One region of the Yersinia massiliensis genome, then DNA from elsewhere that is predicted to be linked to it. Evidence: predicted binding sites of a transcription regulator. Region 1 holds the regulator's gene; each other region holds the start of a gene.

Region 1 (4,511 bases):
AGGATATTCTGATAAGCGCTCAGTGCCTGATGGGCATTCTTACGCAGTAACCCGTTTTGCCACTGTGGCCACAGCCATAATGCGCTGGCAAAGGCCAGTGCGCACCCGATCAAAGTATCCAGTAGACGTGGGACTAAAAAGTCAGCCCCCTCGCCTGTCAGCAACTGCAAAATATACACCGCTGTGATGGTTCTACCGATGACCGATAGCCCGTAGTTCTTACGTTGCACAAGCGTGGCTGCCAATGTGATGAGCAGCATAATGCTCAGTGTCGTCCCTTCCGGCATACGTAGATGCAATAAGCCCGCGGCTAAAATCAGCCCGACCAAAGTGCCGAGGGCGCGGTGATGAATGCGGACTCTCGTGGCGTTATAACCGTTTTGCGTTACCAGCATCACGGTAAGTAAGATCCAGTAGGGTTTTGGCAACTGCATCAATGCCCCAATATAGCTGCCAGCGGCTAGTGTGACGCCTAATCGGGCTGCATCGCGCAATGCTGTGGAGTTAAACGACAGATAGCTGACGATCGCGGACCATAAGGGTTGCTGTTGTTGCCCTGACATCAGCTCACGATCGTACAGGGGACGTCGATTACTCAGAAGTTGGTCAATTTGGCGGATATGGTAGTAGCAAAATTGTGCCACAGGATTATCGGGGTGCTGCTGGGCGATCTCCTCTAGCTCAATGAGTGCATCGCCGGTGGTGAAATGGTTTGTCGCATGATGATGATAGAGAATGTCATCAGCAATAGTGCGCAACTGAGCCACGATAACTTGGGCGTTGCGGCTCAAGACGGCTTCAATTTGACTGTGTTCCACCAATGCTTGTACTTTCTCCGGCTGATTCAGCGCCGCAGTAACATGCTCCTGCAGATCGAGCGCCATCTGAAATAACCCCAACAGCCGTTTTTGCTCTTTCTTCGTCGCATTTTTAATAAGATTAAATTGTTGATAAAGCTGATTAATTTTATCCATTATCTTTTGCTGTCGATCGAGCAGCGGCGGGAGGGCTTTTTCTGGCTCTATATGCTGTGATAAAAAATTATATTTAGCGTCACAATAATCTGCTAGTAAATCATATAGTTGACTTAGAGGCTCGCGAATGGGCTGGTCTTTGCAGAGCCGAAACCACAACCAATTAAAGACGCCGTACCAGAGCGTTCCTACCGCGCACAACAGTGGCGCTTGCCAGATAGGCGCACGGTCCACCATGCTGAGGCTAAAGATGGCGGCAATTAACGCGGCAGGTAATAAGCGGCCATGGAGCGGGCTGATCGCGCCATTAACACCGAGCAGCAGCGCCAGCCCTAACATGATCCACGGCAAGGGAATGTGCCACAGCAGTAATTGCTGCGTCAGGAAGCTGGTCAACGTGAAGAGTGCGCCACCAATAATCAGACGGCGGAAAAAATGCTGATGGGGAGTATCCAGCGCCGCAATATTGCAGCAAGCAGGGATCAGAGCAAACATCAATCCGAGCCGCAGCTCGCCAAGGGCAAACCCGAGGGCGGCGGGAAGACAGAGCACCAATGTTTGGCGTAACGCGTAGTTCACTTCAGGATGATAAATAACCCGTTGCCATTTCATGTCGGCCCCAGAAATTTATGGTTTACAAACCTGCGTGAGAAAACCGGTACCGAGAGTTTCGGCACCGGTTTTGAGGGAATTAACGAGTGCCGTAAACGACAATCGTTTTACCGTGTGCGGAGATCAGGTTTTGATCTTCCAGCATTTTTAGTATCCGCCCCACAGTTTCGCGGGAGCAGCCAACGATTTGACCAATTTCCTGGCGGGTAATTTTAATCTGCATCCCATCGGGGTGGGTCATGGCATCAGGTTGTTTTGCCAGATTAAGCAGTGTTTGTGCAATACGCCCAGTCACATCAAGGAAAGCAAGGTTACCCACTTTCTCGGATGTAATCTGTAAGCGGTTCGCCATTTGCGAAGACAGGCGCATCAAGATATCTGGGTTGACCTGAATCAGCTGACGGAATTTTTTGTAAGAAATTTCAGCCACTTCGCAGGCAGTTTTTGCTCTAACCCAAGCACTACGCTCTTGGCCTTCTTCAAATAATCCAAGTTCACCGATGAAATCCCCTTGGTTTAGATAGGAGAGAATCATCTCTTTACCTTCTTCATCTTTGATAAGCACCGCAACGGAGCCTTTCACGATGTAGTAAAGCGTTTCGGCCTTTTCACCTTGGTGAATCAGCGTACTCTTCGATGGGTATTTGTGAATATGGCAATGAGACAGGAACCATTCGAGAGTCGGGTCTGTTTGTGGCTTGCCGAGAACCATTCGCTGTTATCCTCTGTTGTTATCGCAGCCTAACTAAACAGGGCTCAGAGTTCCCTGTACGGCGTGCTTATAAAATACACTTTCTTTATACCCACCATCTTGACGCCTGTTGGGTATAGCATATTAATTTGCTCAACTGCCGAAAGGTATAGCCAAGATACCTACTGGATAGAAACCTTACACTGAGTATCGATCACTACCCAATTTAATTCTAGAAACAATACTTTCGGTTCTGTTTGTAGCACAGGATGAGGTCAGTGTCTTGTGTTGTATCGCTTCAGCATGATGAACATCGGGTTACATTGCGACTTTATAAATGAAAGGGTAGTCTGGATCAGAAAATTTAACTGGGAGCGAGCGTTATGCAGGCACGTGTGAAGTGGGTTGAGGGGCTGACATTTTTGGGTGAATCAGCGTCAGGGCATCAGGTTTTGATGGATGGTAATGCCGGTGATAAGGCACCCAGCCCGATGGAAATGTTGCTGATGTCAGCAGGTGGTTGTAGCGCGATTGATGTGGTCTCTATTTTGCAAAAGGGGCGTAATGATGTGCGCGATTGTGAGGTCACACTCACCTCTCAGCGCCGTGAAGAAGCGCCGCGTCTGTTTACGCAAATCAATTTGCATTTTATCGTTAGCGGTAAAGGTCTCACCGACAAAATTGTTGAGCGTGCAGTGGAATTATCAGCAGAGAAGTACTGCTCTGTTTCTCTGATGCTAGGTAAAGCAGCGACCATTACCCACAGTTTTGAAATTCGTGACGTCGCTTAAGCGTGTTTTTCGTCCTTGAAGCTGCAGGAGGTTGCATCCGCTCACCCCAATCACTGACTGAGGTCAGTTCATTGGGATAAGTCCGCTTGCCGCCGCCTTGCAGTTCCAATCGCTATGATGCGTAAAACCAAGATGTCTACGTAAAGCGTTAAATGATTTTTTTGCCTTCCAGCAGTTGCTGCACCAACGGGGCCATAATCAGCTCCATTGCTAATCCCATCTTCCCGCCCGGCACCACCAATGTATTGATATTGGAAATAAACGAGCCTTGTAGCATTGCTAACAAGTAGGGGAAATCAATCTGATCCAAGCCACGGAAATGAATAACCACAAAACTTTCATCCAGCGACGGGATGGCTTTCGCGGCAAAAGGGTTTGAGGTATCGACGGTCGGCACGCGCTGGAAGTTAATATGAGTGCGTGAGAACTGCGGCGTAATGTAGTTGATGTAATCCTCCATGGAGCGTACAACGGAATCCATCACCGCTTCACGGGAATGGCCACGTTCACCGGTATCGCGCACCAGTTTTTGAATCCATTCTAGGTTGACGATGGGTACCACCCCTACCAATAAATCGACATGCTTTGCCACATCGTGATGTTCAGTCACGACACCGCCGTGTAGCCCTTCGTAGAACAGCACATCGGTAGGTTCAGGCAAGGGTTCCCAGGGTGTAAATGTGCCGGGAATCTGGTTATAAGGCACCGCTTCATCGTAGGTGTGTAAATATTTACGTGAACGGCCTGTGCCGTGTTTGCCGTATTCCGACACACTCTGCTCTAACTGACCAAAATCATTGGCTTCTGGGCCAAAATAGCTAATATGCCGGCCTTGATCCCGTGCTTTACGGATGGCGGCATCCATTTCAGGGCGGGTATAGCGATGGAAGCTGTCACCTTCGAGTTCTGCCGCGCGGATATTCAACTGCTGGAATATTTTACGAAACGCCAAACTGGTGGTGGTCGTCCCTGCGCCGCTTGAGCCAGTAACGGCTATAACCGGATGTTTAGTTGACATATTAACGGTAACTCCATGGGGTAAGCGCCTCAGTGGCCAAGCGGCATTTGCCAGTATTTTTATCGATAATGGTTATTCTTAGGGCAAATCGTCTGGCTTGTCATCTTGATTTTCATCAAAAATTCTCATCGTCAGGCTATAGGGTTATGAGTGTTCTTCTGCATCCGCGCGGAATGAACCACGGGGCATAATATTGATGGTTTCGTGTAACTCGGACCACACCAAAACCACGTCACCACTCACTAATTGGCGGCGAACATCCTCAACTTTTTGTGCCAATGAGCGTTCATGCTCGCCGTAATCCGTGCCTTCACGCAGCACAAAGGCTTCTAGCAAATTATCCAGTGTATCAGCGTCGATTTGTTGCCAAGGAATGATCATGAATGTTGTTCCAAATAAGGGGAGAGCCAGGCAGGAATGCGTTG
Region 2 (4,511 bases), 2.1 Mb from region 1:
ACAAAGCTCGGATGTATTTCCTCGCTAAGGTAGGTCATCGCCACAGCTGCAACACCACTAAGGGCCAGACCAATTAATGCCCGCATAAGTAGGATGCCATGCCAACTGGTCATAAATGAGCAAATAATTGTACAGACAGCGGCAAGCATCAGCGCAATGACCATCACTGATTTACGCCCGACAGCATCTGAGAGAGGGCCGGTAAACATCAGTCCAAAGGCGAGCATTCCCGTCGCGGCAGAAAGCGATAAGCTGCTGCCTGCTGGAGAGATATTGAAGTCTTGTGACAGTAACGGCAGGATTGGCTGCACACAGTAGAGTAGGGCAAATGTCGCCAAGCCTGCTGAAAAGAAAGCCAAGGTTACGCGGATAAACTGTGGTGTGCCTCGTTGAATATAAGGGCGTTTAGACAAACGAGGAACATCGGCTGTTGGTGATAGTGAAGAGGCGTCGTCATTGGCTGCTGGCGCTACGGTAGTCGTAGTGCGCAAAGAGGTGGTCACGGTATTTCCTTTTCGTTAAAACATTCAAAAACTCTTTTCACCAAAACCTTGGTGTAGCCACTGAACGGCTCAATGACATGATCATAGAAATTGCTGAGTTTTTTGTCTAATATATTAATCATCCTGAATAAGATGTTTAACATATCAATCTACATCAATGACTATTGAACTTAGGCATTTACGTTATTTTATTGCTGTTGCGGAAGAACTGCATTTTGGCCGAGCAGCTGAACGACTGCGTATTTCACAACCACCATTGAGCCAACAAATTCAAATCCTAGAAGAACAAATTGGTGCGCGATTGTTTGCACGCAACAATCGTAATGTCAGCCTGACGCAGGCTGGCGCATTGTTTTTAAAGGAATCCTACCAAATTCTGGCACAGGTTAATTCTGCATCGGAAAAAGCCGCGCGCTTACATCGAGGAGAGTCTGGTGAGTTAACGATTGGGTTTACATCCTCTGCACCATTTATTAGCACTGTATCTAAAAACTTACGGGCATTTCGCCAATTACACCCGCAAGTCCATATTAAGATGCAAGAGGTCAATACAAAACAGCAAATTGAGCCGTTACTGGATGGGCGATTAGATATTGGCGTGATGAGAAATACACGACTACCAGATGCATTACAATATCGATTGCTATTACGTGAACCCCTAGTCGCGGTGGTGAATGAAGATCATCCGTTAGCTGCATTGCCCGCAGGAAGCGTTAAATTCAGTTCATTAGCCGAGCAGCCTTTTGTTTTCTTTTCTCGCGAGGTCGGAACAGCACTGTACGATGAAATTCTTACACTGTTAGCCCGTGCGGGAATTACGCCCTATATAACGCAGGAAGTCGGGGAAGCAATGACTATCGTGGGTCTAGTCTCCTCTGGTTTAGGTGTTTCCATACTGCCAGCTTCATTTACTCGCGTAAAAGTAGATGGGGTGAAATATTTACCCTTAGCCGAAGCTAGCGCCACAACCGAAGTCTGGCTGGTTAACCATAAGCACCGGCCCGTAACTGCCCCAGCAGAAGCATTGATTCGCCTGATGGTGGCGGATATTAAGTGAGAGTATTGGCTGTAGGCAATAAGAGATGAACATCTCCACCGTATAAATAACGACCATTTCCGCCATTATAAATCGATGATTATGTGCAGTAAATCACATAACTAATCAAATAGTTGACGCCATATGCTAAAAGCCCCAACATAGCCGATAATCTTTATTTAGAAGCGCGAAAAATACTTGGTTGGCAGAGAAGGAGCCGGTTTAGTGATAACGGATGGACAGCCTGGGCATATTGATCAAATCAAGCAGACCAATGCAGGGGCCGTTTACCGGCTGATTGATTTGTTCGGCCCAATATCCCGTATTGAACTGTCTAAAAGGGCACAGTTGGCCCCTGCCAGTATCACGAAAATTGTGAGGGAATTGGTTGAAGCGCATCTGGTTAAAGAAACTGAATATCAGGATGTTGGCAGTCGCGGTCGCCCAGCTATAGGCTTAGTGCTTGATACTGAAGCTTGGCATTATGTCTCAGGGCGTATCAGCCGCGGCTCCATTACTCTCGCCTTACGCGACCTCAGTAGTAAATTGGTGGTCGAAGATCAAATTCCATTACCTGATAACCACTCTGAACCATTGCTTCAGCGCATTCTCAATGAAGTCGATCAATTCTTCATTCGACATCAGGAAAAACTGGAAAGGTTAACCGCAATAGCGATCACTATGCCCGGCATCATTGATGCACCCGCAGGTATCGTGCATAAAATGCCATTTTATGATGTCGATGAAATGCTGCTTGGCCCTGCATTAGAGCAAAGAACGGGGCTGCCTGTTTATCTGCAACACGATATTTGTGCTTGGACTATGGCTGAAGCACTTTATGGCGCATCACGTGGTAGCCAGAATGTCATTCAAGTTGTGATTGATCACAACGTTGGCGCAGGTGTTATTACAGCGGGCAGAGTATTGCATGCCGGCAGCCGTAGCGTGGTTGAGATTGGTCATACCCAAGTAGACCCTTACGGAAAACGCTGTTATTGCGGCAATCATGGTTGCCTTGAAACGGTCGCCAGTATTGAGAATATGCTGGAAATTGCCCAGCAACGCTTAAACGGCTCAATGAGTTCGTTATTACACAGTACGCCATTAAGCGTGGAATCTTTATGCGATGCTGCCTTAGCCGGTGACCAACTGGCGAAAGATATTATTTTAGGGGTTGGTCATAGCGTAGGACGAATAGTTGCCATTATGGTCAATTTATTTAATCCCGAAAAAATCCTAGTCGGCTCCCCGTTAAATAAAGCCGCATCTATTTTGCATCCCGCTATCGCCGCTTGTATTCGCCAACAAGCGCTACCTGCATACAGTGATAATATTGTAGTTGAACCGACTCAATTCTTTAATCAAGGCACAATGCCAGGTGCCGCATTAGTGAAAGAGGCGTTATATAACGGCTCATTATTGGTAAAATTGCTGCAGGGCTAGTGTATTACCACTAATAAATAAGAGTTAATTATTAGTGGGTACATCTGAATTATTCGTTAAAAACTCCACTCAGTTCGTTAAAACATTGCGCTAACGCAAGCTGTCCACTGTCGGCATCGCCTAGACTTTTATTCATGTTGCCAATTTCGTGCATGTTAAGCGAAAAAACTTAAGTCGGCGTGGACAGATTTTGGAGTATTGTTATGTTAACGCGAGTATTTGTGACGGGAACCGACACTGCTGTCGGTAAAACCGTAGTGTCACGGGCCTTACTTCAGGCCTTAAGCCAAAATGGCAGAACGGCGGCTGGCTACAAACCTGTCGCAACGGAAAGTAAAGAAACACCCGATGGCTTACGCAATCAGGATGCACTGATTTTACAAGCGTCATCATCTATTAATTTGGACTATCAAGAAGTTAATCCATTTCCGCTGCAAGCCGATGTTATTCATGCCTGCTCAGATACGCTGATTAATTATGGTGAGATGACAGAAGGGCTACAACATTTATCCGGTAAAGCCGATACCGTTGTCGTTGAAGGTTGTGGCGGTTGGAAAGTCATGATGAATGATCAACGTTTCTATTCTGACTGGGTAATACAAGAGCAGTTACCCGTCATCTTAGTCGTCGGTATTAAATCAGGCTGCATCAACCATGCTTTATTAACAGCACAATCTATTCTTAATGATGGATTACCTTTATTAGGTTGGGTTGCGAATCGTATTAATCCGGGTTTAGCACATTATGCTGAAACAATAGCGATGTTACGCGAGCGGTTACCTGCACCTCAGTTAGGGCAATTCCCTTATTTACCGCATCCAGAAGAAAAGCCATTAGCTAAATATTTAGATTTGTCTGTTATCAACCAATAATACATTTATCTTGTTGTGTTGTTACTAATGGTTGCGTTGTTAATGATGAGCATTTGGTTAAAGGCGATTAAGAAGGGTAATTAGCTGAATAATCATCATTAAGAACAACCTTGACTGACAGCATTATTTTAACGCGAATGATAAACTGATGCTGGCCGTAACCAACGAGCTATCGTTGTTGAAATCACGCAAGAAACAAGTAGGCCGGGGAGAAGAGTATATTCACCGGTCATTTCGCACACCATTAATGCTGCCATTATCGGGGCATGAGTTGTTGCGGCGAGCAAGGTTGCCATCCCAGTCAATGCCATCAATAAGGCGATGTTGTCACCGAGTGCAGGCCACCAAGCAAATACTTGTCCACATACCATACCAAATGCGGCACCAACAAAAAGCGTCGGGGTAAATACACCACCCGGTGCACCGGACCCACTGCTCGATAATAGGGCCAATAGCTTACATATCAGTATTCCGCCCATCAATAGAATACCTGGCGGCGTCGTGAGTAGCGACTGCACCACACTATAGCCATTCCCCCAGACCTCTGGGAAAATCAGCGAAAGTAATCCAACAATGAGTCCCCCTAAAGCAAGCTGTAATGGGGGTAAAAGATTCAGTGAACGAAAAGCATGCCCGCTAGCACTCATCGCTTTCAGG
Region 3 (4,511 bases), 880 kb from region 1:
ATAATCAGATATCCGGCTGCAATGGCTCGACTGCGGGCAGTTGCCAATTTTGCTGCATCTAATTGCATGCTACTGAAGGTGGTATAGCCGCCTAAAATGCCGGTTAAGATCGCTGCATTCATGAAATCACCGTAACGATCACGCCAATCCACGCTAAATAGAATACTCAGGTAGCCAATTACAAATGCACCGGAGATATTGATCAGAAAAGTGCCGAGTGGGAAATTGCCTTTATATATCTTTCCAACGCCTAACCCTATCCACCACCGTAAAAGAGAACCGATACCGCCACCCAATCCTACCCACATTACATCTATTGCTGTCATAACAAAGCCCTCAATGGCCATTCGTTAGAATCAGAATAATTGTAGTACAAATACAAGCGCTAAGATTTGGCTATTTTGTGTCGAGGCCGACTTTCAGCAACTTACCGTCACGCTCATCGGTTAAGACATAAAGATAGCCGTCAGGCCCCACGCGAACATCGCGAATTCGTTCACCACGGTCTTCCAGCAACCGTTCCTCTGAAATCACTTTATCGCCTTCCAATTGCAGGCGAATCAATGCCTCTTGCGCTAACGCGCCGATAAAGAGTGAATGCTGCCAGCTAGGAAAACGGGGGTTATCATAGAAAGCCATTCCACTGATCCCAGGTGATTTCTCCCAATAATAAATGGGCTGCTCAGTGCCATCGACATGCGTGCCTTTGGCTTCGGGAATCGCTAAGCCTGAATAGTTCACGCCGTGGGTCGCAAGTGGCCAGCCGTAGTTTTTCCCTGCCTCTGGGATATTCACTTCATCGCCTCCTTTAGGGCCATGTTCATTTGCCCACATCACTCCACTCCAAGGGTTTAAGGCCAATCCTTGTGGATTACGATGGCCATAGGACCAGATTTCGGGTTTTGCCGGAGGACGATTGGCAAAAGGATTATCTGTCGGCACTTTCCCATCGAGTGTGAGACGAACAATTTTACCTTGGTGCAAACTCAGATCCTGAGCGGTTGGGCGCTGATTATTCTCGCCTAGCGTGATAAAAATATGGTCTTTATCATCAAAAGCCAATTTTCCACCAAAGTGGTTGCCAGTAGATAGCTTCGGCTGCTGACGGAAAAATGCGGTGAAATCGTCAATAGCCGTGCCCTGTGGGTTAAGGCGGCCATAGCCCACGGCGGTACCTGCTTTTCCGTCTTTTCCTGCTTCTGCAAAACTGAGGTATACGCGGCGGTCCTGAGAGAACTTAGGTGATAGCGCCACTTCCAATAAGCCACCTTGCCCTTTGGCATAGACGGTGGGTACCCCTTTTAACGGTGCTGAAATCGCTTTCCCTGGTTGCCACAAACGTAGTTGCCCAGAACGCTCGGTAATTAAAATACCGCCATTATCAGGCAAGAAGGCCAGTGACCACGGGTGATCTAAGCCGCGTTGTAATTCCGTTACCGTCACGGCGGGTGCCGCAATGGCTGACATCGAAATCACCAAGCTGAATAACGCCAATACTGCGAATTTCAAGGTTGATGATTGCCATCCTACGCACATTAATCTGCGTCTATGGATCGGTGTGATATTGCCGAATACCGTCATCAGTCACTCCTTCAATAGGTAAACACCTGTTAACTTTAGAATATTAATGGGTATTCAGCTAATAATGGCGTCAACGTATTGAGTATTTGTGACCCCATGATAACGACGTACTAACATGTGAAGCGTCAAAATGTCCTACTCTCCCTGCATAAAACTCTGTCACTCAATCCCTGCCAAAGAGTGAAAAACTTCGCTAGGATAATTCTCCAATCAATAAGCATGACTAATTTGTCTCATCACTGATTTTAATGCATTTTTTTCGCCGCAGATTGGTCGACTACTTTTCTCAAATAAAATTAAGCATATGAAATGTAAATGAATTAAACTTAATTCGCCGAGCAAAAAAATAACAATTTTGCGATAAGCATCACATTGTAATCACTGAGAAATGTGAAGGGCATCAATGTCAGAAGTCAATTAGAGACGATTATTGATAGAAGTGAATTACTGGCTTAGCTATCGACGCCGTATACTGACGACAACCAGAAACAATGGGCTGGGCAAGGGGCACGATAAAGTACAGATAAAGGGAATTCACCATTGCACTGGCATATAAATAACTTGTTTCTTTTGAACATCAAAAGGTGTTGGGTATGGAAAAGAAAAAAATTTATCTATTTTGTTCTGCCGGTATGTCCACCTCGCTACTGGTTTCCAAGATGAAAGTACAAGCAGAAAAATATGACGTACCCGTCGTTATCAGTGCTTACCCTGAAGCGATGGCAGCAGAGCATGGCGCTCAGGCTGATGTGATTTTATTAGGGCCGCAAATTGCTTACATGTTGCCTGAAATTGCCAAAATGTTCCCCCATAAGCCCGTTGAAGTGATCGATGCGCTCTTGTACGGCAAAGTCGATGGTTTAGGGGTATTAAAAGCGGCTGTCGCTGCCATAAAAAAAGCAAAACAATAAGGGGAGCACTGTGAGCGCATTTATTCATTCTCTGGAAAAGGCCATTTTGCCTTTTGCGATTAAGATTGGCAGACAGCAACATATCAATGCTATCAAGAACGGATTTATTCGGTTGATGCCATTGACCCTGACAGGGGCGATGTTCGTTCTGATTAATAACGTGTTTTTAAGTTTCGGTGAGGGGTCATTCTTCTTCTCGATGGGCGTACGCCTTGATGCTGACACCATCGCTACGCTCAATGGTTTGAAAGCAATCGGTGGCAACGTTTATAACGGTACTCTCGGTATTATGTCGTTAATGACGCCGTTCTTTATCAGTATGGCCTTAGCTGAAGAGAAGAAAGTCGACCCTCTTGCTGCGGCGTTACTGGCTATTGCCGCCTTTATGACCGTGACGCCGTATAGCGTGGGAGAAGCCTATGCGGTGGGGGCTAATTGGTTAGGTGGTGCGAATATTATCTCTGGTATTATCATCGGTTTAGTGGTGGCTGAGGTCTTTACCTTTATCACTCGCCGCAACTGGATCATTCGCCTGCCGGATAGTGTGCCAACGTCCGTTTCCCGCTCTTTCTCAGCGCTGATCCCAGGGTTTATCATTCTTTCCTTCATGGGGGTTTTGGCCTACGTCCTAGGGCTGTATGGCACGAACTTCCACCAGATCATTATGGACACCATTTCAGCACCACTATCCAAAATGGGCAGTGTGGTGGGGTGGGTATATGTTATGTGTTCCTCGCTGTTGTGGTTCTTCGGGATACACGGAGCCATGGCCCTATCGGCGCTGGAAAGTGGCATCATGATGCCGTTTGCGCTAGAAAACGTCGCCACCTACACCCAATATGGTTCAGTTGCTGCAGCAGTAGCCGCAGGTAAAGAGTTCCATATGTGGGCGAAACCTTTCGTTGATTCCTACATCTTCTTAGGCGGGACTGGGGCAACGTTAGGACTTGTGATTGCTATCTTTATCGGTTCGCGTCGTGCAGATTATCGTCAAGTAGCAAAATTGGGCGCACCGGCGAGTATTTTCCAAATTAACGAACCTATCCTGTTTGGTTTACCGGTCATAATGAACCCGCTGTTCTTTATTCCCTTTATTTTGGTTCAGCCGGTCTTGGCAATCATTACCTCTATTGCCTATTACACAGGTTTTATTCCGCCAATCACCAATATTGCACCATGGACCATGCCCGTCGGTTTGGGGGCATTCTTTAATACCAACGGCAGTATTGCTGCGATGTTATTAAGCTTGTTCAACTTGGGCATTGCTACACTGATGTATCTGCCGTTCGTTATTATTGCTAATAAGGCACAAAACGAAATTGATCGTCAGGCTGAGAGTGAAGAAGAAATTGCTGATAGCTTGAAGTTTTAACCGACGAGAGTGATCACCAAAGGGTGACGGTATACTTAGCCCCAACGCCGTCACCTTTTTTAAACCTGTACTGACCTTGATGGGTTTGAAGGTATTGCAAGACAAAATGATTTTAATTAACGGAGCAAGAGTATGTTTGATTTAGATAAAATCGTTGATGAAGTCCCACCCACCGATGAAATGGAAGATGTCATCATGGGGCTGATTATCAACGCAGGGCAGGCTCGCAGTTTGGCTTATAAGGCGCTGAAGCAGGCTAAAAGTGGTGATTTCGCTCAAGCAGAAGCATTAATGGCGCAATCTCGCCTTGCACTCAATGAAGCGCATTTGGTTCAAACCAAGTTAATCGAATCCGATCAAGGTGAGGGCAAAACTCGTGTCACATTAGTCTTAGTGCATGCACAGGATCATTTAATGAACGCGATGCTGGCCAGAGAGTTAATTGCAGAACTCATTGAATTACATCAAAAATTAGGATGAACGTTAGTACAACGTATTCGCTATTGTGAACGAGAGAGTGAAGGTAAATAAGATGGAAGTCAGGTTAGTACGTCAGAAAGACTTTTTTAACGGAAAAGAATTCCATCTGTTTATCTATAACAAAACGGAGAGTGCGACGGGGCTGCATCAGCACGATTATTATGAAT
Region 4 (4,511 bases), 970 kb from region 1:
TGCGTACTGGCGTATTGCCACGTACTCATGGCTCTGCGTTGTTCACCCGTGGTGAAACTCAGGCACTGGTCACTGCAACTCTGGGTACTGCCCGTGATGCACAAAATATTGATGAGTTGATGGGTGAGCGTACTGACTCATTCCTGCTACACTATAATTTCCCTCCATATTGTGTTGGTGAAACCGGTATGGTTGGCTCACCGAAGCGTCGTGAGATTGGTCATGGCCGTCTGGCGAAACGCGGTGTGTTGGCAGTGATGCCAAGCCCGAGCGAGTTCCCGTACACTGTTCGTGTGGTTTCTGAAATCACCGAATCTAACGGTTCTTCCTCAATGGCTTCTGTTTGTGGTGCTTCTTTGGCGCTGATGGATGCAGGTGTGCCGATTAAAGCCGCTGTTGCTGGTATCGCGATGGGTCTGGTTAAAGAAGACGAAAACTTTGTGGTTCTGTCTGACATTCTGGGTGACGAAGATCACTTGGGCGACATGGACTTTAAAGTAGCGGGTAGCCGTGACGGTATCAGCGCATTGCAAATGGACATTAAAATTGAAGGTATCACCCGCGAAATCATGCAGGTGGCTCTGAACCAAGCTAAGGGTGCGCGTCTGCACATTCTGGGTGTTATGGAACAGGCTATCAGCACACCTCGTGGTGATATCTCTGAGTTCGCTCCACGTATCTACACCATGAAAATCAATCCTGAGAAAATTAAGGATGTGATCGGTAAAGGTGGTTCTGTGATTCGTGCGCTGACTGATGAAACAGGCACTACAATTGAAATCGAAGATGATGGCACCATCAAGATTGCAGCAACTGACGGCGATAAAGCAAAACACGCAATTCGTCGCATTGAAGAAATTACAGCTGAAATCGAAGTGGGCCGTATCTATGCGGGTAAAGTGACTCGTATCGTTGATTTCGGTGCATTTGTAGCCATCGGCGGCGGTAAAGAAGGTCTGGTTCATATTTCTCAAATCGCTGACAAGCGTGTAGAGAAAGTGACAGACTACCTGCAGATGGGCCAAGAAGTGCCAGTTAAAGTAATGGAAGTTGACCGCCAAGGCCGTATCCGCCTGAGCATCAAAGAAGCCACTACTCCTGACGCAGAAGCTCCGGCACCAGAAGCAGCAGAGTAATACGGTATTCCATAGCCCCTGACTGATAATAGTAAGGGGCTATGTTATCTCGAGGACAGGATGCCCTCGTGTTAAACAAATGGATGAAAGGATGTTTGTCCAATGTTTGTCTTCGGGAGTAGGAAATGAAGCCTTTCTTGCGCTGGTGTTACGTTGCGACAGCACTCATGCTGGCTGGATGCAGCAACCATGATTGGCGTAAAGACGAGGTGTTGGCTATCCCGTTGCAACCAACATTGCAGCAGGAAGTGATTCTGGCGCGCATGGAACAAATCCTTGCAAGTCGGGCACTTACGGATGATGAGCGCGCACAGCTTTTATATGAGCGCGGAGTGCTGTATGATAGCCTCGGGCTGCGAGCACTAGCGCGAAATGATTTTTCGCAAGCGTTAGCTATTCGTCCTGATATGCCAGAAGTTTTTAACTATCTGGGTATTTATTTAACGCAGGCAGGCAATTTTGATGCTGCCTATGAAGCGTTTGATTCTGTACTAGAGCTTGATCCAACTTACAATTACGCGCGTTTAAACCGGGGTATCGCTCTGTATTATGGCGGTCGACTCCCGTTGGCGCAGGATGATCTGCAGGCGTTTTATCAAGACGATCCAAATGATCCCTTCCGTTCGTTGTGGCTGTATCTGGTGGAAAGAGAAATCGATCCCAAGGCAGCGGCAGTAGCGTTACAACAACGCTATGAGAAATCGGACAGAGGGCAATGGGGATGGAATATTGTCGAATTCTACCTGGGCACGATCAGCGAAAAAACGCTGATGGAAAGGCTCAAGGCAGATGCAACGGATAACACTTCGCTCGCTGAGCATCTCAGTGAAACTGACTTCTATTTAGGTAAGCATTACCTAAGTCTGGGGGACAAGAACACCGCTTCGGCGCTGTTCAAACTGACGGTAGCTAACAACGTTCATAACTTTGTTGAGCACCGCTATGCATTGTTGGAATTGGCACTTTTGGGCCAAGAACAAGACGACCTATCGGAATCGGACCAGCAATAGCTGACGGACACTTATCAGCCTGATTTAACTTGGTTTTTACCAATGTTATCACCTTAACCGGTGATGGCTTTTTTGTTCGTTTTATAATCTAATTTGAGCCGGTTCACACTTTTCAATGAAAATGACTGAAAATTTTCTCGACGAGTTATGTAGACTGGCTGCCATTATTAATGAGGCACGTGTACATGACTACTGAGTTTGAAACCTCTTTTGCTGATCTGGGGCTGTCCGCTCCTATTCTTTCCGCTCTGGCTGGCCTGGGTTATGAAAAACCCTCTCCTATCCAGCTGGAATGTATCCCACATCTGTTAAACGGCCGTGATGTATTGGGCATGGCACAGACAGGTAGTGGCAAAACAGCCGCGTTTGGTCTGCCGCTGTTACACAATATTAAAGCTGAGCTGAAAGCACCACAGGTTCTGGTATTAGCACCAACCCGTGAGTTGGCTATTCAGGTCGCTGAAGCACTGTCTAGCTTCTCTAAAGATATGAATGGCGTCAACGTTGTGGCCCTGTACGGCGGCCAACGTTATGACGTTCAATTACGCGCTTTGCGCCAAGGTCCACAAATTGTTGTGGGTACCCCAGGTCGTCTGTTAGACCACCTGAAACGTGGCACCCTGAACTTGTCCAACCTGAGCGGTTTGGTGTTGGATGAAGCAGATGAAATGCTGCGTATGGGCTTTATCGAAGACGTTGAAACTATCATGGCGCAGATCCCGGCTGAACATCAGACCGCGTTGTTCTCTGCAACCATGCCAGAAGCGATTCGTCGTATTACTCGTCGTTTCATGAAAGATCCGCAGGAAGTGCGCATTCAGTCTAGCGTGACGACCCGTCCAGATATCAGCCAGAGCTTCTGGAGAGTGGGTGGCGGCTATAACAAGAAAGAAGCGTTGGTGCGTTTCTTGGAATCTGAAGATTTCGACGCTGCCATCATCTTCGTGCGTACTAAAAACGCGACACTGGAAGTGGCTGAAGCCTTGGAGCGTAGTGGTTATAGCAGCGCTGCACTGAACGGCGATATGAACCAGTCTTTACGTGAGCAGACACTTGACCGCCTGAAAGATGGCCGTTTGGATATTCTGATCGCGACCGACGTTGCTGCTCGTGGTTTGGACGTTGAACGTATCAGCTTGGTTGTAAACTATGATATCCCTATGGATTCAGAGTCTTACGTTCACCGTATCGGCCGTACCGGTCGTGCTGGCCGTGCTGGTCGCGCATTACTGTTCGTTGAGAACCGTGAACGTCGCCTGTTGCAGAACATCGAACGCACGATGAAACTGACTATTCCTGAAGTTCAGTTGCCAAACGCAGAATTGCTGGGCGAGCGCCGCTTAGCGCAGTTCGCTGCTAAAGTTGGCCAACAGCTGGAAAGCAGTGATTTGGACTTGTACCGTGCATTGCTGGCTAAACTGCAACCAGAAGAAGAGTTTGATCTCGAAACATTGGCTGCAGCATTGCTGAAAATGGCGCAAGGCGAACGTCCTCTGATTCTGCCACCAGAAGCGCCACGTCGTCCGCAGCGTGAGTTCAGCCGTGATGATCGCAGTAATGACCGTGGTCGTGATCGTGGTGATAGCCGTCGTGACAGCCGTGACGGTGGTGATCGTCCAGCGCGTCGTGAACGTCGTGATGTTGGTGAGATGGAACTGTATCGCATTGAAGTGGGCCGCGATGATGGTGTTGAAGTTCGTCATATCGTTGGCGCTATCGCTAACGAAGGTGATATCAGCAGCCGTTATATCGGTAACATCAAGTTGTTTGCTTCTCACTCAACGATCGAATTACCAAAAGGTATGCCGGGCGAAATGTTATCTCACTTCACCCGCACTCGTATCCTGAACAAGCCGCTGAACATGCAGTTGTTGGGCGATGCACAACCACACGAGCGTCGTGAGCGTCCAGCTGGCGGTAATGGTGGTGAGCGTCGTGGTGGTGGTCGTTCAGAACGTCGTGATGGTGCAGGTGCTCCTCCTCGTCGTTCATTCGGTAGCGATCGTGCTCCAGCCGGTAATGGTGGCGAGCGCCGTGGTAACCGTGATGGCCAGCGTTCATCTGCTCCACGTCGTGATGATGCCGCAGCACCCGCAGCAGCACCAACTCGCCGTCGCTTCGGTGATGCATAAGTCTTAATCATCAGTGATGATTAAACGTAAAAAACCAGCCTACGGGCTGGTTTTTTTATGTCTGCTATTTATCGCTAGATGCGATTAGTCACTCGATGCCCTTTACAGGCGCTCAACGGCTTGGAGATCTTGCTGCAAACTGGCCACGATCTCGAAGGAATTCAAACGGGCTTGATGATCAAAAATCTGCCCATTAATCATCAATTCATCTGCTTGAGTTTCTCGTAGCAGCG

The links. Region 1 encodes CRP, which controls carbon source genes, mostly activating them, when cyclic AMP is high. Its sites were predicted from a motif close to ATGTGANNNNNNTCACAT; they were not measured.
Positions count from the first base shown of each region.
Region 2: a site for CRP is predicted at 1,642-1,659, ahead of mlc (sugar metabolism global transcriptional regulator Mlc). Genes of this name have one in related genera too.
Region 3: a site for CRP is predicted at 1,937-1,954, ahead of DA391_RS05255 (PTS sugar transporter subunit IIB). Genes of this name have one in related genera too.
Region 4: a site for CRP is predicted at 2,238-2,255, ahead of yrbN (protein YrbN). Genes of this name have one in related genera too.

Region 1 is NZ_CP028487.1:260,926-265,436, forward strand. It holds gene DA391_RS01070 (YccS/YhfK family putative transporter) at 1-1,586, opposite strand, end outside; gene crp (cAMP-activated global transcriptional regulator CRP) at 1,666-2,298, opposite strand; gene DA391_RS01080 (OsmC family protein) at 2,661-3,068, shown strand; gene DA391_RS01085 (phosphoribulokinase) at 3,217-4,086, opposite strand; gene DA391_RS01090 (YheU family protein) at 4,231-4,467, opposite strand; gene DA391_RS01095 (hydrolase) at 4,464-4,511, opposite strand, start outside.
Region 2 is NZ_CP028487.1:2,398,944-2,403,454, forward strand. It holds gene DA391_RS11225 (MFS transporter) at 1-503, opposite strand, end outside; gene DA391_RS11230 (LysR family transcriptional regulator) at 661-1,560, shown strand; gene mlc (sugar metabolism global transcriptional regulator Mlc) at 1,765-2,982, shown strand; gene bioD (dethiobiotin synthase) at 3,186-3,854, shown strand; gene clcB (voltage-gated ClC-type chloride channel ClcB) at 3,983-4,511, opposite strand, start outside.
Region 3 is NZ_CP028487.1:1,141,959-1,146,469, forward strand. It holds gene crcB (fluoride efflux transporter CrcB) at 1-326, opposite strand, end outside; gene DA391_RS05250 (PQQ-dependent sugar dehydrogenase) at 397-1,581, opposite strand; gene DA391_RS05255 (PTS sugar transporter subunit IIB) at 2,175-2,492, shown strand; gene chbC (PTS N,N'-diacetylchitobiose transporter subunit IIC) at 2,503-3,864, shown strand; gene chbA (PTS N,N'-diacetylchitobiose transporter subunit IIA) at 3,997-4,344, shown strand; gene chbR (transcriptional regulator ChbR) at 4,397-4,511, shown strand, end outside.
Region 4 is NZ_CP028487.1:4,281,164-4,285,674, reverse strand. It holds gene pnp (polyribonucleotide nucleotidyltransferase) at 1-1,136, shown strand, start outside; gene nlpI (lipoprotein NlpI) at 1,262-2,146, shown strand; gene yrbN (protein YrbN) at 2,262-2,342, shown strand; gene DA391_RS19790 (DEAD/DEAH family ATP-dependent RNA helicase) at 2,332-4,278, shown strand; gene DA391_RS19785 (luciferase-like monooxygenase) at 4,381-4,511, opposite strand, start outside.